4 regions of the Mesorhizobium yinganensis genome follow, and region 1 is predicted to be linked to each of the others. Evidence: predicted binding sites of a transcription regulator. Region 1 holds the regulator's gene; each other region holds the start of a gene.

Region 1 (5,151 bases):
GCAAAGAGCGTATCGATCGAAGGGCGCTCCGTGCCGGTTCGCTGTGCCGGCTTGGGAATGCTGAAGATGAGCACGGCTGACGCCAGCATCAGCAATGTCGCAACGCCATAGGCCGCTTCGGCGGAGACGCCGTAGAGCAGGCCGCCGGCGACAGGGCCGACGATGGTCGCGGTCTGCCATGCCGAGGAATTCCAGGCTACGGCATTGGCGAAATCTTTGGGCGGCACGAGATTGGCCACCAGCGAGGCAGCAGCAGGACCGAAGAAAGCCCGTGCTATGCCGAACACGGCAAGCACCGCGAACACAGGCACGACACTCGTCAACCCGCGCAGCGAAAGCAGAAGCAGCGCCAGCGCGCAGAGAGCCTCCAGCCCCGCCGCGAGCCCCATGATCAGGCGGCGGCCGAAACGGTCGGCGATCGCCCCGGTGATCAGCACCAGCAGCAGCGAGGGGATGAACTGGATAATGCCGACAAGGCCGAGATCGAACGGATCGCGCGTCAGGTCGTAGACCTGCCAGCCAACCGCGACGGACACGATCTGGGTCGAGAACGTCGCCAGGAAACGCGCCGCCCAGAAGGCGAGGAACGGCCGGTGCCGGAAGGCAGCATAACGCTGGCTTGCGGCGGTCGCGGTGTTGGAAGACATCGGGCTCGAAATACGAGAGAAGAAACCACGCCGTCTTTAGCGCGGTTCGCCGCCTTTAGCGCCCCCAATTCACAGCTGGACCAAGAATAATTGCGAAAGTCGCGTCGCCATTGCGCCTTTGGCCCTAGCTCTCGGCCTTGAATGTCTCCGCTTCCTTGCGGATCTTTTCCCAGTCGTTACCGTGGCGCTTCAGAAGTTCGCGCGCCTGTCGAGGCGAGAGGTCGGTCGTCTCCGCCAGATGCTGAACTTCGAGTTCCTGACCGGCTGCGAGTTGGCCGCCTTGCTTCACTTTCCTAGCCATGAGTTCTGCCTCCGTTGGCCGGTTCAACGCACGGGCGGCGAAAAGGTCGCATGGCTTTTTCTGCTGATTGGAAAGCGCCGGCACGGACCGCCAACATTCCCGGAACCTCTCCGCATACATGCGAGTTTCCACCGCAACGAATGGAGGTTTTCGATGTTCAAATGGCTTGTACGGCTTGGGCTGGCAGTGGTGGCGACCCGGCTCGCCGCGAAATACATGACACCTGACGTTGAAGCCGAACCCGTTCCGCCAAATCCATCTCGCACCGGGCCGAGGAAACGGAGGGCCACCAAATGACACGCTTGGGTTTGGCAACGGCCGCGCTGGCCGGCTATGTGGCCTACAGGATCGGCCGGCGACTGGTCGCGGAAAATAGCGGAGCGCGCGTAACGAGCGCCAGGATGTCGCGAGGGCGCAAAATCCATCGCGCTCCGCCTGAACATATTGGAGTGGACGTCAGCGCAAGGACTGTCGAAGCGTAGCAGTCCATATTTCGCCTGAAAAGCCGGGCGTTCAGTGTTCCGTCAGCGCTTCGTTGAGCAGGTCGAGGTCGACATAGAAATAGCGCACCAGGCAGCGCTGGACCTCTTCGGTATCGAAGCCGTGGCTCCTGAGATAAGAAACCGATTCATGGATGGCGCGACGGTCGACCAGCTTGGTCTTGCGGTCGTCCTGGGCGTCCATGAGGGCGTCCATCTCGGCGATGTTCCGATCCTTGGACAGGATTTCCATATGGTTTCCCGCAGGCTTCATGCCTGCCAGAGTGGCGCATTAAGGATAACAAAAAGCTAACGCCCGCGGGACAGCAGGCTCGGGCATTTCAATGGTGGGAAACGGAGGGTATTGCCCAAAGACGGCGCTCGCCGCGACGACGCGGCGGGACGACGATCATTCATCGCTGATGGCGTAGCCCGCGCCGCGCACGGTGCGGATGACGTCGGGCAGGCGGTTGGTGTTGACCGCCTTGCGCAGCCGGCCGACATGCACGTCGACGGTACGCTCGTCGATATAGATCGTCTCGCCCCAGACATTGTCGAGCAGTTGCCCGCGCGAGAACACGCGGCCGGGATGGCGCATCATGAATTCCAGCAGCCGGAACTCGGTCGGGCCGAGCTTGATCTCGCTCTTCTTGCGGTAGACGCGGTGCGACTCGCGGTCGAGCACGATATCGCCGACCTTGAGCACCGACGAAAGCACTTCCGGCTTGGCGCGGCGCAGCAGCGCTTTTACACGCGCCACGAATTCGGGGGTCGAAAACGGTTTGACCAGATAGTCGTCGGCGCCGGTGGCCAGCCCGCGCACCCGATCGCTTTCCTCGCCGCGCGCCGTCAGCATGATGATCGGCAGGCGCTCGGTTTCCGGGCGCATCCTCAGCCGCCGGCACAGTTCGATGCCGGAAACCGCCGGCAGCATCCAGTCCAGCACCAGAAGGTCCGGCACATTCTCCTGCAGCCGGATCTCGGCCTCGTCGCCGCGCATGACGACCTCGACCTGATAGCCCTCGGACTCAAGATTGTAGCGGAGGAGGACGCCCAACGGCTCCTCGTCCTCGACCACCATGACCTTCGGTGCGATCATCGCGCCTGCCTTTATTCGGCGAGGACGGTCGTCGCCGTCTCGTCGAGTTTCGGACGGTTCGCCGGAAGCTGCGAACCGGTCAGCACATAATAGGCGTTTTCCGCGATGTTGGTCACGTGGTCGCCGATACGCTCCAGGTTCTTGGCACAGAACAGCAGATGCGTGCAGGTGGTGATGTTGCGCGGATCCTCCATCATGTAGGTCAGGAGTTCGCGAAACACCGAGGTGTATTTGAGGTCGATCTTCTCGTCCTCGGCGCGCAGCCGGTCGAGTTCGGCGGGCTCGCGCCCGGTATAGGCGTCGACGACGCCGCTGATCTGGGCAAGGACCATCGTCGCCATGTCGTCGATGCCGTGGGACAAGCCACGCGGCGTCGTCCCCTCACCGATCGCGCCGACGCGCTTGGCGACGTTCTTGGCAAGATCGCCGATCCGCTCCAAATCGCCCGCCATGCGGATGGCGCCGAGCACGGCGCGCAGGTCCTGGGCCATCGGCTGCCGCTTGGCGATCAGCGTGATGGCGCGGTCGTCCAGCTCACGCTGCTTGGCGTCCATGATGGCGTCATCGGAGATGATCCGCTGCGCCGCCGCGGCGTCGGTGTGTAGAAGCGCCCGGATGGAGGCGCCGACCATCGACGTCGACAGGTCCGCCATGTCGCGGATCAGTTGGTCGATCTGTTTCAGGTCCTGATCGAAGGACGCAACGGTGTGTTCGCGCATTCTGGTGTTCCTCGGGCCGGGATCAGCCGAAGCGGCCGGTAATGTAGTCCTGGGTGCGCTTGTCATCGGGGTTGGTGAACATCTTGTCCGTCGCCCCTTCCTCGACCAGGTAGCCCAGATGGAACATCGCCGTGCGCTGCGACACGCGGGCGGCCTGCTGCATCGAATGGGTGACGATGACGATGGTGTAGTTGGCCCGCAACTCGTCGATCAGCTCTTCCACCTTGGCGGTGGCGATCGGGTCGAGCGCCGAGCACGGCTCGTCCATCAGGATGACCTCGGGCGACACCGCGATGGCGCGGGCGATGCAGAGACGCTGCTGCTGGCCGCCGGAAAGCCCGGTTCCCGGCTCGTTGACGCGGTCCTTGACCTCGTTCCAGAGCGCGGCTTTCTTCAGGCTCGACTCGACGATCTGGTCCAGGTCGGCCTTGCTCTTCGCGAGCCCGTGGATCTTCGGGCCGTAGGCGACGTTTTCGTAGATCGACTTCGGGAACGGATTGGGTTTCTGGAACACCATGCCGACACGGGCGCGCAGTTCGACCACGTCGATCTTCGGATCGTAGATATCCTCGTTGTCCAGCGTGATCTTGCCGGTGACGCGGGCCGAGTCGATCGTGTCGTTCATGCGGTTCAGGCACCGCAGAAAAGTCGACTTTCCGCAGCCCGACGGGCCGATCAGCGCCGTCACCTGGTTTTGCCGCACGTCGAGTTCCACATCGAACAGCGCCTGCTTCGGGCCGTAGAAGACGCCGACCTTGCGGCCTTGCATCTTGATCACTTCGTTGGTTTTCGCAGTCATGCTGCCGCTCACTGCCTGCTCGAGTTTCTGTTCGGTCATGATGTTCATGATGCTTGCTCCCGTCTACCAGCGCCGTTCGAAGCGGCGCCTGAGCACGATTGCGGTGATGTTCATCACCATGAGGAATACCAGAAGAATGATGATGGCGCCGGACATGCGCTCGACGAAGGCGCGCTCGGCCTCGTTCGCCCACATGTAGATCTGCACGGGCAATGCCGTGGCCGGGTCGAGCGGCGTCGCCGGATAGTCGGCGACGAAGGCCACCATGCCGATCAGCAGCAGCGGCGCGGTTTCACCGAGCGCGCGGGCCAGGCCGATGATGGTGCCGGTGAGGATGCCGGGGGTGGCGAGCGGCAGCACATGCTGGAACACCGCCTGCGTCTTGGATGCGCCGAGCCCGAGCGCTGCCGAGCGGATCGACGGCGGCACGGCGGCGAGCGCGGCGCGGGTGGCGATGATGATGGTCGGCAGCGTCATCAGCGTCAGCACCAGGCCGCCAACCAGCGCGGCCGAGCGCGGCATGCCGAGGAAGTTGATAAAGACGGCCAGGCCGAGCAGGCCGAAGACGATCGACGGCACGGCGGCGAGGTTGTTGATGTTGACCTCGATGATGTCGGTGAGCCGCGTCTTCTTGGCGAACTCCTCCAGGTAGATGGAGGCGGCGACGCCGATCGGCAGCGCCAAGAGCAGCACGATCAGCATCATGTAGAACGAACCGATGATGGCGACGCCCATGCCGGCCATTTCCGGGCGGCTCGAGGCGCCGTTGACGAACAGACCGGTGTTGAACTTGCCGGTCAAGGCGCCCTCGTCGCGCAGCTTGGTGATGAAGGCGACCTGCCGGTCGGAAACCTTGCGGTTGGTCTCGGCGACTGTGAGGTCGATCTGGCCCTTGTAGGCGGAATCGACGTTGGCGCTGGTCAGCACCCAGACGTCGCGGGTCGTGCCGATGATCGAGGGATCGGCGACCACCATGTCGCGAAGCTGCGTGCGCACGCCCTCGGAGAGGAAGCCCTTCAGCGCCGCCATCTGCGGCTTGTCGTCGGGCGAGATGCCGAGCTTGGCGGCCAGCGCGTCGCGCGCCAGGTTCGGATAATTGGCGGTGAT
Region 2 (5,151 bases), on a different contig from region 1:
CTTGCGTAATGCGCACATCCGTGAGCTCCGCGAGCGGGCCGGTCGGCAGGTTGGCAGGGATCGCGCAATTCCAGGTCTTCGAGCCACTGCGCGATCCGAAGACAATCACGGCTTCGCACGCCTCCAACGCCGCGAGCGCAGCCTGCGTGATGATCGGCAGCGACGGGACCAGCACCAGCGCATAACCGTCGAGCGCCGCGCCGGGCGCGACAAAATCGACGTCCAGGCCAAGGCGGCGCGCGGCTTCGTACCAGCGGAAAACCAGTTCCGGGAACCTAAAATCCTGGCCCTGCGGCAGCACGCGTAACACCCATGCAGCCTCATAGTCGTAGACGATTGCCACACGCGCCTGCCCTGGCTCTGGCAGGCGACCTATCGTTTCGAGCTCGCGGCCGACAGCCGTCGCTTCATGGCCGCCGATGGAAAGGCCGGGCAAGTTCAGGCCGGCGTGAAACTGCTCCTGCGCGAATGGTGCCTGGCGCCAACGGAAGTAACTCACCACTTCCGCGCCGTGAGCCAGAGCCTCCCAGGTCCACAGGCGCACCATTCCGGGCTTCGGCACGGGGTTCCACGGCGCCCAGTTCACCGGTCCGGGCTGCTGTTCCATCACCCAGAATCGGCCTCGGCCGATGCCGCGATAGAGATCGTGGTTGAACGGCGCGATGTCGGGATGAGAGGTCTCGGCCCAGCGGCAACGCTCCTCTTCGGTGGGCAGAAACGATTCGGCGAGCCCGAGCGGGTAGGAATCGTGGGATGCGAAATCGAGTGCGTTGCCGACCTTCCAGCTATCGAACCCGTTGGAAAAGCCCATGAAATTGTGGGTGATCCAGCGTCCGGGGGAATGCGCGCGGACAATCTCGCATTGCATCAGATTGTAGGCGGCGATCTCGTCCGACTTGAAACGCCAGAAATCCAGCCGCGCCGCCGGATTTGGGTCCGCCACCGTCATCGCCGGCAATGGCACCTCGTCGAAACGGCGAACCTCCATCGACCAGAAGACGTTGCCCCATGCTTCGTTAAGTTGGTCAGCAGTCTGGTAGCGGCGACGCAGCCAGTCGCGGAACCCCTTCAAGTCCTCCGGCCCCCACGAAAACACCGTCCCGTGGCAGCCATATTCATTGTCGGTCTGCCAGCCGACCAGCGCCCGATGCTGCCCGAAATGCCGGGCGATCGTCTCCACGATGCGACGGGTTTCACCTCGCCAGACGTCGGACGAAAAATTGTAATGCCGCCGGCCGCCGAAGCCGTATGACCGGCCCTGCTCGTCGATGGGTGCGATTTCGGGATGCTCGTCCATCAGCCATTTGGGCGGCGCCGCGGTCGGCGTGCCGAGGACGATCTTGAGCCCGGCTTCGCCGAGCACATCCATAGCGCGATCGAGCCAACCGAAATCAAAGGCGCCGCGGCTTGGTTCAAGCCGCGACCAGGCAAACTCACCAATGCGCACGAACGAAATGCCCATTTCGCGCATGCGCCGCGCATCATCCGGCCACCACGCTTCCGGCCAGTGTTCCGGATAGTAGCAGACACCGAGCATGTTCGGTTCCCCAGGGGTTTCTGCCAGCACGGCTGCCGGAGTTGGAGGACCAGCCCTGCTAGCCCAATGCAGCCAGCGCCGCCTCGACATCCGCCGGGGTGCCTATATTGGCGGTGGCGATCTCGCGGTCGATGCGGCGGGCCAAACCCGAAAGCACCTTGCCGGCGCCGACTTCGTACAATGTCACCGGCGCGCGGGCGCCGAACCATTCGACGGTCTCGCGCCAGCGCACCCGGCCGGTGACCTGCTCGACCAGCCGCGTTGCGATGAGTTCGGGATCGGACAGGGGCTGGACCGAGACGTTGGAAACGACCGGCACCGACGGATGGGTCTTAGTCACTTTCGCCAGGGCTTCGCGCATCGCATCGGCGGCGGGCGCCATCAGCGCCGAGTGGAAGGGCGCCGAGACCGAAAGCATCAGCGCCCGCTTCGCTCCCATTTCCGTGCAGCGCTTCGCGGCGTGCTCGACCGCGGCCCTGGCGCCGGAAATGACCAACTGGCCGCCGCCATTGTCGTTGGCGATCTGGCATGTCGAGCTTTCCGACGCCTCGGCGCAGGCGGCTTCTACGGAATCCTGGTCTAGCCCAAGGATGGCCGCCATGGCGCCCTCGCCGACCGGAACAGCCGCCTGCATGGCATTGCCGCGAATGCGCAGCAGCCGCGCGGTGTCGGCGACGGAGAACATGCCCGCCGCTGCCAAAGCCGAATATTCGCCAAGCGAATGGCCGGCCACGTAGGACACCTTGTCCTTCAGCGAAAAGCCGCGCGCTTCCAGCGCACGCAACGCAGCCAGCGACACCGCCATCAGGGCCGGCTGTGCGTTCGCGGTCAGGGTAAGCGCGTCTTCCGGCCCCTCCCAGATGATTTTCGAGAGCTTTTCCCCCAGCGCCTCGTCGACTTCGTCGAAGACCGCTTTCGCTTCCGGAAAGGCCTCTGCAAGGTCCCTGCCCATGCCAACAGCCTGGCTTCCCTGGCCTGGGAAGGTGAATACGATCGTCATGGCAGTCCGGTCCTTGCTGCTTTTCTTGCCTAGCCCTGTCGCGCGAGGGCGCCGCCAAAGTCAAGACCGGCAAGGGACAATCGGTCGCATCCTTCTCTCCAGATTCTTTTGCCGGCGCTGAAAATCCTTCTAAATTTGGTCACAGGCTCTGGATTTTTGTGACGCGAGGATGACATTACCGTGACGGGTGCATGACAGTCGCCCATCCATGAGTTCGGGGAAGCGCGCCTTGGGTTTTCAGACGCGGAGATCGCAGCCGTTTCGGCAGCAAGGATCGGCAGGTGGCGACACTCCGGAAAAGCGCTGGAGCACCATGCGATTCTGCGGCTCGACGCTGGTCACCCTGCTGGTCGCGGCGCTGCTGGTGTTTGCCGTTGAACTGGTCGCGCGCGGCTCGCTGGCGCAGACGTTGGACTTTTTCCAGCAACCGTTCCGGCCCGGCTGGACGACGGTGGCGCTGTTTGCGCTGCTGATCGTGTTCTTCGACGCTCTGCTCGGGCGGCCCTATCACGCGCTGTTCGTGATCGCGCCGGTGGCGATCGGGCTCGCCTTCGTCGGTCACCAGAAGGCGTTTTATCTCGGCGATCCGCTCTATCCCACAGACTTCCTCTATGCGCGGCAGATCGTCGAGCTGATGCCGCTTCTCGTCCGCCAGCGGCCGGTCGCTGCGATCGGCTTCACGCTTGCTGCAATCGCGGCTGTCGCGTTTCTGGTGGCCGCGTGGCGCTTCCGCTGCAAGCGTGCCCCGCGGCTGACCTTCAAGGCGCGGGCCTCGCGGCTGGTGCTGGCGTTGCCCGCGCTCATCTTCTTCGGCTCGATCATGGACTACGCGACCTTCTCCTGGGCACGCGACCGGCTGCAGATCTCGCCGGTGATGTGGGACCAAAAGGAAAACTACAACAGCAACGGTTTTGCCATAGCCTTCGCGCTCAACGTGCCGATGGCGAAGGTCGGCGCGCCGAAGGATTATTCGGAGGACGCCATGAAGGCGATCCTCGGGCAGAAACTGGCGCCAGTGGTCGTGCCTGAGGACAGGCCCGACATCATCATGGTGATGAGCGAATCCTTCTGGGATCCGACGCGGCTGCCGAAGACCACGATCACGCCCGATCCGATTCCCACCGTGCGCGCACTCCAATCCGGAAATATGCTGTCGCCCGAATTCGGCGGCATGACCGCCAATGTCGAGTTCGAGGCGCTGACCGGTTTTTCCAATGCCTTCCTGCCCTACGGCAGCATCCCCTACCAGCAATATGTCCGCACCCCGATGCCTTCGCTGGCCAAATTCCTGAAAAGCGAGGGCTACGACACGCGCGCCTTTCATCCCTATGCCGGATGGTTCTGGAACCGGGCGACGGTCTATGGCGATTTCGGCTTCGACCGTTTTCTCTCGGAAGAGACGCTGCCTGTGCTGGAGAAACGCGGGCCGCTGGCAGCGGACACGGCCTTCATCGAGGAGATCATCGACAGCGCGGACCGGGCGAGCCGGCCCTTCTTCTATTTCGCGGTGACCTTGCAGGGGCACGGCCCCTATGAACCGAACCGCTATCCCGACTCCACGCTCGACGTGAAAAGTCCGATCAGCGCGGTTTCACAGGGGTCGCTGAAGACCTATGCGACCGGCGCCGCCGACGCCGACAAGAGCCTCGCCGAACTGATTGCGTGGGCAGAGAAACGCGAGCGGCACACGGTTATCGCCTTCTTCGGCGATCATCTGCCGCCGCTCGGGCCGGTCTATACCGAGACGGGTTTCATGAAAGACGTCGTCGCCGACCGCAACGCGCCGGTCGAGACCCTTGCCGCAGAGCATGAGACGCCGCTGGTCGTGTGGTCGAACCGCGGCGGTGCGGTGAAAAACATCGGCTCGATCAGCCCGGCCTTCCTGCCGCTCTACCTGATGCGCACGGCGGGTTTCAGCCATCCCTACTACACCGGCTTCCTCGGCGCAGTGCGCGACCGCTACGACGCCGTCGACCGCAACATGCTCGTCGCCAAAGAGGGCGAAGCGACGCCGAACTGGGCGCGGACCGAAACCGTCGACCCGCTGATCCGGGATTTCCGTTATCTCCAGTACGATCTGATCTTCGGCAAGCGGTTCGGCGAGGCGAAATTCTTCCCGGAATCGCAGAAGGTCGTCAGGCCGATGCCGCCGCCGGTCTGAGCGTCGGTCGTCAGCCGGTGAATTGCAGGGCGGCGATGATGCTCGAGATCGCGTTGAAGATTTCCTTCAGCTTGGCGGAATCATTGGTCGGGAAAAAGTATTCCGGCTTGGACGCGCAGTTCTTGTAGAGCGTAAGGTCGGAGGCGGCAGGGCTGGCGCCCAGCAGGATTGTGAAGATTTGCACGTCCTGTTGCTTCAGCTCGGCACAGACAGTCGATGTCCAGCTATTGACCTGCTTGATGGCAGCACCTGATTCCGTAGAACCCATGCGTTTCTCGCTAAGGAAGCCATAGGATCCATAGTCCGAGCCGAGGAATGTACTGCTTGCGCCGAATGTTTGACTTGTGCCGTTGCTGTGACCCCGTTTTGTCATCCGGCTGAGGCTGGAGTCCATGGTTGAGATTGGCGCATGTGCGCCGGTTGAGCAACGGACGATCGGCGGAGCTGGTCGGG
Region 3 (5,151 bases), on a different contig from region 1:
GCGCGCGTCGCGGCGGGCTCCCGCGCGGACGCCGCCATCGACGAGGGCCTGCGCGCCTATATGCTCAAGGTGTACAACCTTATGGCGCTGGGCCTCGCGATTACCGGCTTCGCCGCGCTGGGCACGATGATGCTGGCTACCACCAACGACCCGTCGCTGGCCGCCGCCACGCTCGGTAACGGCAAGATGCTGACCTCGCTCGGCGTCGCGCTTTACGGCTCGCCGCTGAAGTGGGTCGTCATGCTCGCCCCGCTCGGCATGGTGTTCTTCCTGAGCGCCCGCATCCAGGCGATGAGCGTTTCCAGCGCGCAGATCGCGTTCTGGGTGTTCGCCGGCCTGATGGGCCTGTCGCTGTCGTCGATCTTCCTGGTCTACACGGCGCAGAGCATCACGCAGACCTTCTTCATCACCGCGGCCGCCTTCGGCGCGCTCTCCCTATGGGGTTACACGACCAAGCGCGACCTGACCGGCATGGGCACGTTCCTGTTCATGGGCTTGATCGGCCTGGTCATCGCGATGGTGGTGAACATCTTCCTGGCTTCGCCGGCCTTGCAGTTCGCGATCTCCGGCATCGGCGTTTTGGTGTTCTCGGGCCTCACCGCCTACGACACGCAGAAGATCAAGGAGATGTATTGGGAAGGCGACGACACGCTGGTGGCCGGCCGCAAGGCGATCATGGGCGCGCTGACGCTCTATCTCGACTTCATCAACCTGTTCACCTTCCTGCTGTCGTTCCTCGGCAACCGCGAGTAATCGCGCCGACAGACCGGACTGGACCAAAGGGCGGCCGCGCGGCCGCCCTTTTCTTTTGGGCGCCCCCGCTCTATTCGTAGGCACTTTCGGAGTGTGCCTATATCATGAGCAGTATCGTGCTGAGGGATGCCGTCGAGGACGATCTCGACCGTATCACGGAAATCTACGCCGACGCCGTCACCACCGGCACGGCATCCTATGAGCTGGAGCCGCCGAGCCGGGCCGAGATGGGCGCACGGTTTGCGACGCTGCAAGGCGGCGGCTTTCCCTACATCGTGGCCGACACACCGGACGGGCTTGCCGGCTACGCCTATGCGGGACCTTTCCGGCCGCGCCGGGCCTATCGATTCGTCGTCGAGGACTCGATCTACATCGCGCCGGCCGCCAAGGGGCAGGGCGTCGGCACGCTGCTGCTCAAGGAATTGATCACACGCTGCGAAGCGCTCGGCTTCCGCCAGTTGGTCGCGGTGATCGGCGACGGCAGGCCGGAAAGCCCATCGGTGAAGCTGCACGAAAAGCTCGGCTTCCGGCATTCCGGGAGACTTGAGGGTTCAGGCTACAAGCATGATCGATGGCTCGACACGATGTTCATGCAACTGACCATGAACGGCGGGACCACTCAGGAGCCCGACCCGGCGTCGCTGCCGGAGCGGCGGTTTCGAGGGCAGTAGGGCGTCTTGCTCCCGGCGAGTTTTTTGCCGTTGCTGAAAAGCAAAGTAATCCGCGCCTGTTGACCGTCTCGTGCGATCGCGCTTCCCACTCCTGCCTTACTGCCTTACTGCCCTAATCACGCCCCTACCAGCCTGAGCTTGCTGTCGAAGACGCCGAGCACGCGCGCCAGCTCGTGGCCGCGCTTCAGCACGGCGCCGGTGGCGGCGACCACGGAAAACATGCCCTGCTTGCGGGCAAGTTTTGGGTCCTTGACGATCTGGAACAGCGGCAAATCGTGGGCGCGGCGGTAGACCGAGAACACGGCGCGGTCGATCCGATGGTCGATCGCATAGTCCCGCCATTCGTTGGCGGCAACCATGCGGCCGTAGAGCCTGAGAATCTGGTCCAGTTCCCGCCGGTCGAAAGATACCGGGATGTCCATCCGCTCCCGCCTTGCCTCGTGGAGCGGAATCAATATTGCGGATTCGTCCCCACCCTCCCCTCCGCTGCGATCGGTCATCCGCGCGTACCCTTCATGACGGTTTCACGACATGAAAAATTCGCGCGTTCGCGGCGAAATTGCAAGGGCGGCGATTCGACGGAAAGGGCCGTCCTCAACAAATCAAATTTGATCACTATTAATTTCAGTAAGAAATGTTTGCTGAATGATCGCCACATTTCTGCCTTGTTTTACCCGCGCTGACGCCCCATTGTCCGACGACTTTACCCGCGTTGCCTGAGACGGTTCGGTCCGGCACCGGCTCGTAACCCCAAGCCCCCCGCCCACGGGCCCGCGTCGGATCGAACCAACCTCGGCCTCCCTGCAACGGAGCCGGGTCGTAACGATCCCAAACTGATTGAAGCCGGTGCCGCTTGGTCGTCGCCGGCTTTTCTGTTTCATTCGTCAAGCCGCATAGCCGAACCGCTACTTCGTGGAGGGCGATTCGGGATTGCGGATGATGGCGGCGCCGAGGATCGGGCCGGGCATGCCGTCCTTGCTGACCGCCTGCAACAGGGCGGCACAGCCTTCCTTCTTTGCGATTTCGCTCACCGGCAGTTCGAAACGGGCGGCTTCGCCATGCCACATGCCGGCGGTTTGCACGTCGGTCACGGCGTTCCAATAGGTGATGGTATTGCCGCTGTTCTCGCCGCGCTCGATCGTCACCGGCTTGGCGCTGTCGAAATAGACGAGCACGAGATGTGCCTTGCTGTTCGACGGTCCGGTTCCAGTCTGGATGACGAGGCTTTCCCCCTGCACGGTCGCCTTCAGATCGACCGACAATCCCTTGCCGGAGTTCAGCAGCGTTTCCAGCGTGCCCTTGACGGCCCATTTCTTGGCGCCGTTGACATGCACACGGCCGTTGATGACGGCCTGCGGTGTGTAGACCGAGCGGATGCCGAAGGCTCGCCCGTAGTCGCGCTGGCGCTGTGTGTTCTCCGGCTGGGCCAGGGTATCGCGCCAACCGAGGTAGTCCCAGTAGTCGACATGATAGGCGAGCGCCACGACCTCGCCCTTGCGCACCAGTTCGCTGAACAGCGCATCGGCCGGCGGGCATGAATTGCAGCCCTGGCTGGTGAACAGTTCGACCACGCCGAGCGGCTTGCGCGATTCGGCGGATGCCCTGTCGGCCGCAATGGCAAACCCTATCGCAACCAGCGCGAACGCCGCCAGCCTGGTCAGTTTTTCGCGCTTCATACAGGTTCCAGATGCTTTCACCGGTGGCACCGGCTTATCTTTTTGTTCATCAAACAATAGGCAGATGGACATTTCAACGGGAAGTCACGTTGCGGTGAGAAAATAGGCGGACGGATGGGGCCGGCACTCTTCGCGCATATCGACCTCTATTGCGAGCGGACGGGGCCGGAATTCTGGTCCGAGCGGGTCAACGCACTGACAAATCTGGCTTTTATCGCCGCCGGCCTGTGGGGCGTCTATGCCGTGCGGCGGCGCGGCACCGACCTGTTTTCCGAGTTGCTGGCATGGTGGGTGGTTGCGATCGGCATCGGCTCGGCTGTCTTCCATACCTTCGCCACGTCGCTCACCATCTGGTTCGACATAGTGCCGATCGCCGGCTTCACCCTTGCCTATACGCTGTTCAACCTGCGCCGCTTTGTCGGCATGGCGTGGCCGAAGGCGGTCACCATCTTCGGAGCCTTCTACATCGTGGTCGGAGCGATCACCGTCATGGTGCCGGCCTGGCTGCGCGCGGCGAGCAACGGCACGACCGGCTATCTGCCGCCTTTCCTGGCTCTGATCTTCTTCGGCATCCTGGTGGCGCGGGCCGGCAGCCCGGCAGGCTGGTATAACATCGCCGCGGCCAGCATCTTCGTCTGCTCGGTCATCTGCCGGGTAATCGATCCGCTGGTCTGCGAATCCTTCCCGCTCGGCACGCATTTCCTCTGGCACCTGTTGAACGGTCTGATGCTCGGTGTGCTGTTGGCGGCGGTCGCACGGTACGGCGCGCCGGGCCGGGCAAAACAAAACCCGCGGACGCATGTCGCATCCGCGGGTTGAAAGAATCTTCGGGAACGGTCACCAAAATTGGTGACCGTTCCCGGGCTCAGCTCACGCAGCCAGATCGCGGAGCACGTACTGCAAGATGCCGCCGTTCTTGAAATAGTCGAGTTCGTCGACCGTATCGATGCGGCAGAGGATCGGCACTTCGGTGACGGTGCCGTCCGCGGACGTGACCTTCGCCACCATCTTCTGGCGCGGACGGATGGTCTCCAGCCCATCTATGGTCACGGTCTCGTCGCCCTTCAGACCGAGGGAGGCCCAGGACGAACCCTCCTCGAAGGTGAAGGGGATGACGCCCATGCCGACGAGGTTCGAGCGGTGGATGCGCTCGAACGACTGGGCGATGACCGCCCTGACGCCGAGCAGGTTGGTGCCCTTGGCAGCCCAGTCGCGCGACGAGCCGTTGCCGTATTCGATGCCGGCGAAGATCACCAGCGGTACGCCCTGATCCTTGTACTCCATCGCGGCGTCGTAGATCGGCATCTCCTCCTTCGAGGGGTAGTGGATCGTGTAGCCGCCTTCGCGCCCGTTCTCGCCCAGCATGTGGTTGCGGATGCGGATGTTGGCGAAGGTGCCGCGCATCATCACCTCATGATTGCCGCGCCGGGTGCCGTACTGGTTGAAGTCGGCGACACCGACGCCATTGTCGGTTAGGTATTTGCCCGCCGGCGAGGCGGCCTTGATCGAACCGGCCGGCGAGATGTGGTCGGTGGTGATCTTGTCGCCGAACAGGCCGAGGATGCGCGCGCCCTTGATATCGCTGACCCTGCCATAAGTCTTCTTCATGTCGGCGAAGTAGGGAGGGTTCTGCACGTAGGTCGACTGGTCGTCCCAGGCATAGGTCTGGCCCTCCGGCACCTTGACCTCCTGCCAGTTCTCGTCGCCCTTGAAGACGTCGGCATATTTGCGCGCGAACAGCTCGCGGGTGACGTTCTCCTCGATGAAGGCGTTGATCTCGGCGGTCGTCGGCCAGATGTCCTTGAGATAGACCGGCTTGCCATTGCTGCTCTCGCCGATCGGCTCGGTGGTCAGGTCCTTGGTCACCGTGCCGGCCAGCGCGTGGGCGACGACCAGCGGCGGCGAGGCGAGATAGTTGGCCTGCACGTCGGGCGATACGCGGCCCTCGAAGTTGCGGTTGCCGGAAAGCACCGCGGCGGCGATCAGACCCTTGTCGTTGATGGTCTTGGAGATCGGCGCCGGCAGCGGGCCGGAATTGCCGATGCAGGTGG
Region 4 (5,151 bases), on a different contig from region 1:
GTGGCCCTCTGCAAGACTGTTCGGGCCGCTCGGCATGGACAGCGCCGTGCTGGAGACCGACGCCGCGGGCACGTTCGTCGGATCGTCCTATCTCTATGCGACGGCGCGCGACTGGGCGCGCTTCGGCCAGTTCCTGCTGCAGGATGGCGTTTGGAAGGGCGAGGCGATCCTGCCGGCGGGATTCGTGGCCTGGATGCGGGAAGCGGCTCCGGCCTCGTCCGGCGCTTACGGACGGGGCCAACTCTGGCTGCGCGGGCCGAGAGGCACGCGCGAGGAGGACGCCGCGCTGGGCATTCCCGGCGATGCCTTCTGGATCAATGGCCATGACGGACAGACTGTGACGGTCATCCCGTCGCGCAAGCTTGTGGTGGTGCGCATGGGGCTGACGCCCGACAAGCTGGGCTACAGGCCTCAGGAGATGGTGGCGGCGGTGGTGAAGGCGATGGAGTAGCCGCGAGGGTCCTTGAGGGGAGGGTCGGCGAATATTCGGAGCAAAGCGAAAGTTGTGAGACGGGATGAGGTCTTTAAGGCCGAACGCCAACGTAGCCTTGCGTCGGAGCGCTTCCGTGCGGACCCCTCCCCCGGCCTCCGGCCGGACCCTCCCCTCAAGGGGGAGGGGCAGCCGCGCCCACCACCGCCAGATGGGCGTAGTCGCGATACAGCCTATCGAACTGCGAGGAGCGGCCATGCTCGGCCGCTTGCCGGTGCAACTCGGCGTCGAGTGTCGCGCGCGGCGTGACGTGGTATTTTGCCAGCCAAGCGTGTAGCGCCTTGCGGAACCAGGCTGGCAGGCGCTGCTGCTGGCCGAAATCGACGATGTGCAGCGAGCCTTTGGGCGAAAGGGCGCGCAAGGCCGCGGCGACGGCGCCTTCCCAGCCGGGGATCATCGACAGCGCGTAGGAGATGAAGACGCGATCGAATTTTTCCGTCCCGAACAGGTCGGCCGCGTCGAAGGAGGTGGCGTCGCCGCGCGCCAGTTTTGTCCGGCCGGCAATGCCTTCCCTGGCTAGGTTGGCGGCGGCGGTCTCCAGCATGGCGGCTGAAATGTCGAGGCCGAAGAGTTTTGCACGGGGATAGCGGCGGCCGGCGAGGATCAGATTGCGGCCCGTGCCGCAGCCGACTTCCAGCACCGAACCGCCATCCGGCACGCCGAGTCCGGCGATCATCGGGTCGCGGCCGAGCAGGTAATATTTGCGGGTGAAATCGTAGACGTGGCGCTGGAACCGGTAGTTGCGGTCCATCAGCGCCGCATGGGGGGAGCGGTCGACGGCGCTCATCGGTCTTTCAGCACGTAGAGGTGGAAGCCGCCATAAATCGCGGAACGGTCGCGCGCCGAGTAATCTCGCGACGCTTCTTCCTCATAATGCCACTGGTCGAGCAGCACGTCGGAGACGCGGCCGGGCAGCAGGCTCGGCTCCGCCGCCGTGCGGAAGATGACGCGCGCGCCGGGCGCGGCGGTGCGGGTGATCTCGCTCCACAGCGCGTTCAACTGCGCATCGGTCATCCAGTCCTGTGCGTCGAGAAGGATGTAGCGGTCGACCGACATGGCTGGCTTGCCGCCCAGAATCTCGCCGATATTGGCGTGATGCACCGTGACGCGGTCCGCATTGGTCCGTATTGTCGGGAAGTTCTCGCGGGTGAGGTAAGCAGGTAGCGCCGCCTCTCCCTCGCGCGGATAGCGGCGGGCGAAAGCCTGCCAGGCGAAATAGTTCTCCGAAAGCGGAAAATCGCAGGCGAGCTTTTCCAGCCGGGCGCGGAGCACGCTGGCCATGGTGCCGTCGCCGGAGGTGACGAGCGAGTCGTATTGCGCGGGCGGGATGCCGAGGCCGAAAAGTGACGCTTTCTGGGCCGTCGCCCAGCGCAGCACTGGCTTGCTGAAGACCGGGGCGAGCCGCTCGTCGAAGAAGCGGCGCTGCTCGTCGATGCTGCGGGCGTCGGCCAGCTTGCGCGGGTCGACACCATGGGCGCGCGCGGCGAGGTGGCCGGCAGCGATCATCCAGCCGAGCAGGCCGGTTCGGTAGAAGTCGCGCTCGAACACATCAATGCGGCGGCCGCGGAGCCGGCGCTTTTCCCAATAGCGCCGCGAGGTCTCGTCGAGGTTCGGGGCGATGAAACGGTCATAGGCTTCGCTGTTGGCCCGGTTGCCGGCCTCGCCGAAGAAGCGGAAGAAGTCGCGCTGGCCGGGCAGATGTTGCAGCGCTGAGAGTTTCAGCCGGTTCAGCGCCACGTGCGCGGAATTCAGGTCGACGGCGTCGATGGCGGCCGGCGAGCGGGTGAGATAGGCGAGCACGTTGCAGCCGCCGGACGCGATGGTGACGACGCGATGGCCTTCGCCGAGCTGCATAGCCTCCATGTCGACGGCTGGGTCCTCCCAGATCTGCGGATAGACGAGGCCGGAGAAGAGCAGCGTGAACAGCCGCTCGGAAAAGCCGGCCTTCGACAACGCCTTGTGCTGGTAGACAGCCTGCTTGAGACGGGCATTTCCGCGCAGGAGCGGGGCGGCGGAGGTTTCGGTCATGGCGTGGCGCGAATCCCGTTGGAAATGTTCCGCAAGCCGGTAGCGCGATGCGATGACGAAGCGGTGACGCAGGGATGACAGGCGTATGACGTCTGTCAGGAGGGCATGGCGGGGCGGCTTGTTTCCGCCGACCGGCTCGATCATCTTGGCGGGCCGCACATTGGAGACCCATATGGCTCGACGCGATTTCGACCCCTCAACTGTCGTTCCGGACGGCCGCTTGCCGGCGAAAGCGCGGCTCTTCGACGGCACGCTCGGCGGACCCTATCGTGGTTCCGTCAATGGCGAGACGCTGCCGACCGAGGTCACCATACTGACATACGGCAATGATGAGCCCGGCACGGGGCCGATGCTGCACGTGCATCCCTATGACGAGGTTTTCGTGATCCAGGAGGGCCGCGCGCGGTTCTTCGTCGGCGACCAGGTGATCGACGCGGAGGCCGGCGAAGTCGTGCTCGGGCCGGCGGCGTTGCCGCATCGTTTCATCAATCTCGGACCGGGGCGGCTGCAGACGCTCGACATCCACCTGTCGCCCAAATGGATTCAGACCAACCTGGAATAGGCGCGGCTTACGGCGCGCCAAAGCCTCCCGAAGTGGGCGTGGTGACGATCACCGCCTCACCGGCCTCGAGCACCGTCTGGTCGCAGGCCTTCAGGGTTTCGAGCATGCCGCCGGCGCGGCGGACTTCGGTACGGCCGACTTCGCCGTCGCCGCCGCCGTCGAGCCCGCGCGGTGGATGGCTGCGATGCGAGGAGAGAATGGCGCATTCCATGCGTTCGAGGAAGCGGATGGTGCGTTTTGTGCCGTCTCCGGCAGGGAAGGCGCCCTTGCCGCCGGAGTTTTCCCGGATGTGAAAATCCTCGAGCAGCACCGGGAAACGCAGTTCCAGCACTTCGGGGTCCGTCAGGCGGGAGTTGGTCATGTGGACATGCACGCCCGAAGTGCCGGCAAAGCCGCGTCCGTCATTCATGCGGCCGGCCGGCGAGCCGGAGCAGATAGTTTCGTAATACTGGTAGCGGTCATTGCCGAAGGTGAGGTTGTTCATCGTGCCCTGCGCGTTGGCGAGCGCGCCCATCGCGCCGAACAGCGCGTTGGTGACATGCTGAGAGGTCTCGACATTGCCGGCCACCACGGCGGCGGGGTGGGCGGGCTTCAGCATGCAGCCGTCGGGGATGACGATGTTGATCGGCCGGAGGCAGCCGGCATTCATCGGGATGGAATCCTCGACCATGACGCGAAAAGCGTAGAGCACGGCGGCGCGGGCAACCGGTTCGGGGGCGTTGAAATTATTCTTCATGACGGGCGAGGTGCCGGTGAAGTCGACGGTGGCCTCGCGTTTCTCGCGGTCGACGGTGATCTTCACCTTGATCACCTGGCCAGTGTCGGTAGGGTACTCGTATTCGGAGGCGTCGGGCAGCCGCTCAAGCACGCGGCGCACGCTTTCGGCGGCGTTGTCCTGCACGTGGCCCATATAGGCCTCGACCACGTCCAGCCCGAAATGCGCGACCATCTTGCGCAACTCCGCCACGCCCTTCTCGTTGGCGGCGATCTGCGCCTTCAGGTCGGCGATGTTCTGGTGCGGGTTGCGGGCAGGGTAAGGGTGATCAGTCAGCAGGCGGTGGAGTTCCGCTTCTCGGAACTTTCCGCGTTCGACGATGCGGAAATTGTCGAACAGCACGCCTTCTTCATCCACGGTCGTCGCCAGCGGCGTCATGGAGCCCGGCGCGGTGCCGCCGATGTCGGCGTGGTGGCCGCGTGAGGCGACCCAGAAGAGGATTCTTCCCTCCCCCTTGCGGGGAGGGTGGCCAGCCGCAGGCTGGCCGGGTGGGGTAGGTTCGGGCTGCGTAAGGCCTTCTCCGTTGCTTGAGGGCGTGCCTGCGGAGGTGACCCCACCTGGCCGCTTCGCGGCCACCCTCCCCGCAAGGGGGAGGGAGGAATCCTCAAACACCGGCGTCACCACCGTAATGTCCGGCAGGTGCGTGCCGCCATTGTAGGGGGCGTTGAGGGCGAAGACGTCGCCCGGATGCACATCGCCCTCGTTCAGCCGGATGATCGTCTCGACCGAGCGGTCCATGGAGCCGAGATGCACCGGCATGTGCGGCGCATTGGCGACGAGCGCGCCGGTGTGGTCGAAGACGGCGCAGGAGAAATCCAGCCGCTCCTTGATGTTGACGGAATAGGCGGTGTTCTGCAGTGTCACGCCCATCTGCTCCGCGATCGACATGAACAAATTGTTGAAGACCTCCAGCATGACCGGGTCGGCCTGGGTTCCGATGGCCGCGTGGCGGTGCTTCTTCTCGGCGCGGCGCATCAGCACGTGGTTCTTCGCCGTGATCACGGCCTGCCAATCGGGTTCCACCACGATGGTCTGGTGACTTTCGATGATAAGTGCCGGACCGGCGACGCGGTTGCCTGACCGCAGGGCTTCGCGCCGGAAGACGCCGGCGTCCAGCCAGCTACCATCGACGAAAATTGCCCTGCGTTCGGAAGGATTTGCGTTGCTTTCCTGCAATTCCGATTCAGCTTCGCCTGTGCCGCGGGAGCGGCTGTCCGAGCCTTCGACGGCCACCGCCTCAACGATCATGGGTTTGGCGTCGTAGACAAAACCGAACTGCGCCTTGTGCGCGCGCTC

What was found. Region 1 encodes PhoB, which activates phosphate uptake and scavenging genes when phosphate is short. Its sites were predicted from a motif close to TGTCATNNANCTGTCAT; they were not measured.
Region 2: a site for PhoB is predicted at 2,718-2,734, ahead of ABMA59_RS17460 (LTA synthase family protein). Genes of this name have one in related genera too.
Region 3: a site for PhoB is predicted at 1,940-1,956, ahead of ABMA59_RS09575 (DUF2794 domain-containing protein). Genes of this name have one in related genera too.
Region 4: a site for PhoB is predicted at 2,593-2,609, ahead of ABMA59_RS02980 (BtaA family protein). Genes of this name have one in related genera too.

The regions. Positions count from the first base shown of each region.
Region 1 covers NZ_JBEBMH010000007.1:111,998-117,148, reverse strand. The annotation lists gene ABMA59_RS15490 (MFS transporter) at 1-647, opposite strand, end outside; gene ABMA59_RS15485 (hypothetical protein) at 772-948, opposite strand; gene ABMA59_RS15480 (hypothetical protein) at 1,462-1,680, opposite strand; gene phoB (phosphate regulon transcriptional regulator PhoB) at 1,837-2,526, opposite strand; gene phoU (phosphate signaling complex protein PhoU) at 2,538-3,245, opposite strand; gene pstB (phosphate ABC transporter ATP-binding protein PstB) at 3,268-4,092, opposite strand; gene pstA (phosphate ABC transporter permease PstA) at 4,108-5,151, opposite strand, start outside.
Region 2 covers NZ_JBEBMH010000009.1:3,084-8,234, reverse strand. The annotation lists gene ABMA59_RS17470 (beta-galactosidase) at 1-1,537, opposite strand, end outside; gene fabD (ACP S-malonyltransferase) at 1,596-2,537, opposite strand; gene ABMA59_RS17460 (LTA synthase family protein) at 2,746-4,698, shown strand; gene ABMA59_RS17455 (hypothetical protein) at 4,709-4,966, opposite strand; one part of gene ABMA59_RS17450 (IS3 family transposase) at 5,068-5,151, opposite strand, start outside.
Region 3 covers NZ_JBEBMH010000003.1:520,550-525,700, forward strand. The annotation lists gene ABMA59_RS09565 (Bax inhibitor-1/YccA family protein) at 1-753, shown strand, start outside; gene ABMA59_RS09570 (GNAT family N-acetyltransferase) at 858-1,424, shown strand; gene ABMA59_RS09575 (DUF2794 domain-containing protein) at 1,541-1,924, opposite strand; gene ABMA59_RS09580 (DUF1223 domain-containing protein) at 2,330-3,100, opposite strand; gene ABMA59_RS09585 (ceramidase domain-containing protein) at 3,215-3,919, shown strand; gene acnA (aconitate hydratase AcnA) at 3,971-5,151, opposite strand, start outside.
Region 4 covers NZ_JBEBMH010000001.1:631,979-637,129, forward strand. The annotation lists gene ABMA59_RS02970 (serine hydrolase domain-containing protein) at 1-451, shown strand, start outside; gene ABMA59_RS02975 (class I SAM-dependent methyltransferase) at 606-1,277, opposite strand; gene ABMA59_RS02980 (BtaA family protein) at 1,274-2,518, opposite strand; gene ABMA59_RS02985 (cupin domain-containing protein) at 2,691-3,080, shown strand; gene ABMA59_RS02990 (hydantoinase B/oxoprolinase family protein) at 3,088-5,151, opposite strand, start outside.